Zymomonas mobilis subsp. pomaceae ATCC 29192: one gene and its partner. The protein of the gene in region 1 interacts with the protein of each later gene in a pairwise test. Links are inferred from orthologs where the notes say so. Each region holds a gene or a part of one and is shown on either strand. Other genes may lie near its edges. The genes, in order: ZYMOP_RS02060 and dnaA.

What was found.
Region 2: the proteins of ZYMOP_RS02060 (region 1) and dnaA interact in binary tests that used the Escherichia coli proteins (3 or more experiments, as listed by UniProt). The link is inferred for Zymomonas mobilis subsp. pomaceae ATCC 29192 from one-to-one orthologs.

Annotation. Positions count from the first base shown.
Region 1 is NC_015709.1:461,578-464,773, forward strand. The notes cover bases 333-3,196. They hold ZYMOP_RS02060 (replicative DNA helicase), read right to left. Parts: upstream 2,595-3,196; coding sequence 1,071-2,594; downstream 333-1,070. Other genes in these bases: ZYMOP_RS02055 (cation diffusion facilitator family transporter), read right to left, coding at 333-980; ZYMOP_RS02065 (cytidine deaminase), read left to right, coding at 2,684-3,175. Outside these bases: more of ZYMOP_RS02055, read right to left, coding at 30-332. UniProt on the Escherichia coli protein: The main replicative DNA helicase, it participates in initiation and elongation during chromosome replication. Travels ahead of the DNA replisome, separating dsDNA into templates for DNA synthesis.
Region 2 is NC_015709.1:481-3,644, forward strand. What follows is about bases 132-2,963. They hold dnaA (chromosomal replication initiator protein DnaA), read left to right. Parts: upstream 132-737; coding sequence 738-2,189; downstream 2,190-2,963. Other genes in these bases: ZYMOP_RS00015 (ABC-F family ATP-binding cassette domain-containing protein), read left to right, coding at 2,284-2,963. In the rest of the region: more of ZYMOP_RS00015, read left to right, coding at 2,964-3,164. UniProt on the Escherichia coli protein: Plays an essential in the initiation and regulation of chromosomal replication. Binds in an ATP-dependent fashion to the origin of replication (oriC) to initiate formation of the DNA replication initiation complex once per cell cycle.

The DNA of each region.
Region 1 (3,196 bases):
TGTAGCTATCAAATTTGTCCGATCAAATATCAGACAGGCATACATAACGGTTCATGGTGACGGCTACCATGTTCAATTTGTAAGGTTACATGTCCGATATTGAATTCTTTTTTCAAGATGTCACTGACTTGATCGATAAAACCATCGTTATTCTCGATCTGGGATTTAACGATGTGCGCCGTCATGGCTGTCTCACTCGTACTTACCGGCCATACATGGATATGATGGACATCTGTAACATCTGGCAAGCTGCGCAAACGTGCAATAACAGCGTCGAGGTCTATCGACGGGGGAACCCCATTAAGGGCAAGAGAAAAAGACCGAACAACAAGCCCCCAACTACTCCACAGCAAGACGACAACAATCCCCAAGCTTAAGGTCGGATCTATCCAGTGCCATCCTGTTAATTTGATGATTAAGCCTGAAAGCACAACAACCGCTGAGACCAAGGCATCTAAGAGCATATGCAGAAAAGCTGCATGACGATTAAGCTCCTCCTGCCCATCTTTGAACAATAAAGCCGTAGCAAAATTGATAATAATACCGATCCCGGCAACTATCATAATAGTGCCACCTGGAACGGCGACAGGATCAGAAAAACGCCGAATAGCTTCCCATCCAATAGCCCCACAGGCAACAAATAAAAATAAGGCGTTAAAAAGAGCGGCTAAAATAGAAGAGGATCGGTAACCATAGGTAAATCGAGCTGTGGGACGTAATTTTTCAGCCAGAAGCGCCGCTAAAGATAAGGCTAATCCCAGTACATCAGAAAGATTATGCCCTGCATCAGCAATAAGGGACAAGGAACCCGAGGCAAGCCCATAACCTATTTCTACAAAGATAAAGGCTAAATTGATAATAATACCAATGCTAAAGCTACGGCTATTATGGGCATTGATTTCATGGTGGTGGTGATGCCCTGTTCCGTGACTGTGGTGATGGCTATGATCATGGTCATGATCGTGGTCTTTATCAGACATTGTACTAATAGCCTTATTCCCCATACATCTTACCCTATTCAGCTTGTAGTTTAGAAAGGACCTTTTAGAATTCGATATAAGTAAGTATCCTTACACTCTCTCTTCGGAAGGCATATAATTATCATCAACGGGATCTGAAAAACGGGTGATACGGCTTTCAAATCTTAAACGTACTTTACCTGTTGCCCCATGTCGCTGTTTGGCGACAATCAGTTCGGCCATATTATAGACTTGTTCCATCGACTGTTGCCATATTCGGTGTTCTTCATCAACACGGGCATCAATCGGACTATCGCTCTTTTCGGCTGCTCTTTTCGGTTCACGCGATTGGAGATAATATTCTTCACGATAGACGAACAAGACAATATCTGCATCCTGCTCAATAGAACCGGATTCTCGTAAATCAGAAAGCTGGGGGCGTTTATCCTCACGCTGTTCCACAGCACGGGACAGCTGGGACAAGGCTAGCACAGGAATATCGAGTTCTTTTGCTAAAGTTTTTAGTCCACGGCTGATTTCTGAAATTTCATTTACCCGATTATCATTTGCTTTACCCGAGCCATGCAAAAGTTGAAGATAGTCAACAACCAATAAACCAATATTATGTCGGCGTTTTAACCTTCTAGCACGGGTACGCAAACTGGCGATAGTCAAACCGGGGGTATCGTCAATATAAAGCGGTAACTCTTCCAATTCAGTGGCCGCGCGTGCAAGATTACGGAATTCTTCCTTGCGAATTTTCCCCATACGCAGGTCTTCAGAAGATAATTGCGATTGTTCCGCCAAAAGACGAGTTGCCAACTGATCAGCAGACATTTCTAGACTAAAAAATGCAACAGGCGCCCCTGCACTTTCTTCTGGCTTGAGGCCATTACGGATATCATACATATAACGCTGTGCCGCATTAAAGGCGACATTGGTTGCAAAGGCCGTTTTACCCATGCCAGGGCGACCCGCTAGAATCAGAAGATCAGAACGATGCAACCCGCCAATCTTGGCATTAACCGTATCCAGTCCTGTTGTAATACCAGAAAGATTGGCCCCTGAATAAAGCGCCATTTCGGCTGCTTTAACAGCAATATTGGCCGCCTGTGCAAAACTTTTAACGCCCCCTTCGGTAACACCGGATTCGGCAACACGATAAAGAGAAGCCTCCGCTTCTTCAATTTGAGATAGAGGATCAATGATGCCTTGAGTATCCATAGCATTATCGACCATCTCTCGCCCGACACTGATTAGTTCCCGTAAAAGGGCAAGATCATAAATCTGGGCAGCGAAATCCCGAACCCCCAACAAAGCAGCATGGTGTTGTGCAAGCTCTACAACATATTTTATGCCGCCCTTGGCCTGTAAACCGGGGTCTTTTTCAAGAAGAGGTTGCAGAATAACGGGTGTAACATGCTGATTACGATCAATCTGGCGCATAATAGTCTGATAAATCAGACCATGGGTAGGGTCGAAAAAATGTTCGGCACGAAGTTTAACCTGAACATCTTCTGCAAGGCGATTATCAATTAAAAGGGCACCTAGAAGCGCCGCTTCTGCTTGAATATTCGCAGGTACCCCGATGTCTTTTTCTTGCAAATTAGATGCCAATGTTAATACTTCTGCCATGCAGAATCTGTCCTTCGTCTTTTTTCTTCTAGGAGGGGTTTTGCGGGCTTTTGATAGGCTATCTTCAGGTTAAGCGGAGGATAACATGTATGACCGAATCCAATTATAAATATGAAGGACCTAAGGATAAAGCGCAATCACTTGTAGATAAAGCCCGTCAGGCTATGAAGCAATCTTATTCCCCTTATTCAGGTTTTTCTGTGGGTGCTGCAGTTTTATTACAAGATGGATCGATCATAACCGGTACTAATTTTGAAAATGCGAGCTATGGCCTTACCTTATGTGCTGAGACGGTTGCCGTAGCGATAGCTAATAATACGGGTAACCTTAAAAATATTGTTGCAATCGCCATTATAGGTGGGAAACGTCAAAAAGATGGTTTCCTTATCGGAAAAAATCCTGTTTATCCCTGTGGTCGATGCCGTCAGATATTGAACGAAGCTGCTCAGGTGAGCCAATGTGATTTAACTGTCTATTGTGCATCTGCCGAAGGTGACTTGATCAAAGAGCATAAATTATCAGAATTAATCCCTTTTAATTTTGGCCCCGATGATCTTGGCATTACGGCTACGGAATCCTGAATATCCAAAAATTAAATCCAC
Region 2 (3,164 bases), 460 kb from region 1 along the record:
TAAAGGAGTTGCCATTGATCAGTTGATCTTGATTCAGCACGAAAAATGGCATTTTCCTCTAACAGATTTCAATATTTTATCTAAAAGCGTCCGATCCAAAGATCCTTTGCTTTTATTGGAAACAAGGGAATCACTTTATTTAAAGTAAAGTTGATATTCTTTATTCTTTTAAGATATTTTCGGATTGCTCTATCAGCCAAACTTCTTGTTTTTTAACAGGAAGTAGATTGAGCTCGTTACTGCATATAGTGGCGAGCTTTTTTATGCGTCAAAAATAATAATACCGTCTATATTTTGTAACAAAGTATTGATGTTGTAATAATATTTATGCACCGCAGTCTGAATATTTCTTGATAGCTGTTCATTTTAGCGCATCCGCTAAAAAAATAAAAAATGTCCAGTTAATCTATTTCAAGTGATAGTATCCCATGCAGTGATTCCTTCGTACATATCGAGTCAAGGCGTAAATTTTTGACGCTATCGCCGCTTACCCCTTGATTGGTTTTGTTTGCTCTTCCAAAAAGTAAGCGCATACTTGATAAATATTGAGTCCATCATCAGGACTTCAGTAAAACAGAATCGAGCATGACGGGTCTCCGTAAATAATAAGGCTGGGGCGCGTACCGTCTTATCGGTAGGGGCCGAAATCAAATAAAATCATAATTCTTTATAAGAGCTCAATTGAAGCGGGGAAAAATAATAGCGTGCTGAATCCAGTGCAAAATTCAGGTGGTGAAATGAATATCCCGGTACAAGACCAGGCATCATTACTGCCGGCTGCATGGAATGAAGTGCGTCAAATTTTGCGTAAAAAATGTGGTACACGTACTTTTGAAAGCTGGCTAAAATCTCTGGCACTCGCCGATTTTGATAACACTCATAAAATAATACGTTTGGCCTGTCCCAGTGAGTTTATGGCCAATTGGGTTTCTGCTCATTTATCTGATGAATTATTATTAGCATGGCGGACAGTCTGGCCTGGTATTACCGAAGTAAAGATAACCGTTCGCAATCCAAGTGCTCAACCTTTATTATTAGACGTTACAGAAATCGAATTACCCTTAGGCGACCATCCTCAACCCGTTGTCAAAAAAGCGAGCAAAAAAAAACAACCTTCGGCTACCATTGTTCCCCCTGCGTCAGCAGATGAATCCGAAAAGGATAGCCAAGGCCAGTTTGAAGAGCGCTATAATTTCGATAATTTTGTTGTTGGCAAGGCAAATGACCTCGCTTATCGCGCGGCCTGCACTTTTGCAGAAGGTGGAAAGCTCGATTTCAACCCGCTTTTTTTACATGGTGGAACGGGTCTTGGTAAAACCCATTTGATGCATGCGGTCGGGCTCGAATATTTAAAGCGTCATCCTAACAGTTCGGCAATTTATATGTCTGCCGAAAAATTCATGTATGATTTTGTCGCGGCCATGCGGGCGAAAGATACGCATAGCTTCAAGGCCAGATTGCGTTCCGCTGATCTTTTAATGATTGATGATGTCCAGTTTATCGCTGGAAAGGATTCTACACAGGAAGAATTCTTCCATACGATGAATGAGGTGATTACAGCCGGACGACGGCTCGTGATTTCAGCCGATCGTAGTCCTCAAGATTTAGAACGGATTGAAAGCCGTATTCTTTCCCGCTTGTCATGGGGCTTGGTTGCGGATGTTAATCCCGCTGATTTTGAGCTGCGGCTCAATATCATTCTGAAAAAATTAGAAGCTATGCCTCAGGTCACTGTCCCTGAAGACATTGTTTTCTTTCTTGCGAAGCGCATATGCACGAATGTTCGTGAATTGGAAGGCGCGCTTAATAGGGTTGTTGCCTATGCAACTCTTTCCAATCGGCCGATTGACATGGATTTTGTCACAGAAACCTTGGCCGATTTATTGCGCTCAACGCAAAAACGCATAACGGTTGAAGAAATTCAAAAGCGGGTTTGCGACCATTATCGTTTGAAATTAGCTGATATGAGTTCAAAAAGACGTGACCGGATTATTGCCCGCCCGCGGCAGGTCGCCATGTATTTATCCAAATATCTGACACCTCGTTCTTTACCTGAAATTGGTCAGCGTTTTGGGGGGCGGGATCATACAACCGTTATTCATGCGATTCGTCAGGTAGAAAAATTGCGTTTAATAGATGAAGAAGTTGATTCTGATGTCCGTATGCTGATGCGTCAGCTTGAAGGATAAGGCTTTTTAATAATAAAGCTTGAACCAACCTTCTGTGATTTTTATAAATTCGTTGTCTTTTGATTTCCTCACTTAACTTCCTGAATTGAGAAATATGCTTAGTTTTTCGGCCATTACTGTCCGGCTTGGGGGCCGACTTATCCTTGATCAGGCAACTGCGAGTTTACCACCCGGCAGTCATGTGGGTCTCATCGGGCGGAATGGCGCGGGTAAATCCACTTTGATGAAAGTGGTCGCAGGCCTCTTAGAATCCGATGGGGGCACGTTATCTATGCCCCGTGAAACCCGTATCGGCTATATTGCACAGGAAGCGCCAGAAGGGACGGCTACACCTTATGAAACGGTGTTAGCGGCGGATAAAGAGCGTGCAACGCTTATGGCTGCAAGTGAAACCGAAGCCGATCTTGAAAAGCTAGCGGAAATTCACGAAAGATTAAATGCCATCGACGCCTACACCGCGCCAGCACGGGCATCCCGTATTCTGGCAGGTCTTGGTTTCGATGAAACGATGCAGGCACAACCCCTTTCATCTTTTTCAGGTGGTTGGCGTATGCGGGTTGCTTTAGGGGCATTATTATTTTCTGCGCCAGATTTATTGTTGCTTGATGAACCGTCAAACCATCTCGATTTGGAAGCGGTATTATGGCTTGAAAATTTCCTTCGTTCTTATCGTGGGACTTTGCTTTTAATTAGCCACGAACGTGATTTTCTGAACAAAGTTGCTGATCATATTCTTCACCTTCAACAGGGAAAACTAACTCTTTATCCAGGGGGATATGATGCTTTTGAACGACAGCGGGCTGAACGTTTGTCGCAAGTCGAAGCAGCGCGTAATCGCCAACTAGCGGAAAGAGAAAAACTGCAAAGCTTTGTCAACCGCTGGCGCACAAAAGCACATAGCGCCCGCCAAGCACAAAGTCGAATGAAGGCGTTAGAAAAAATGGAACCCATCGCGGCGGCGGTTGAAGATCCATC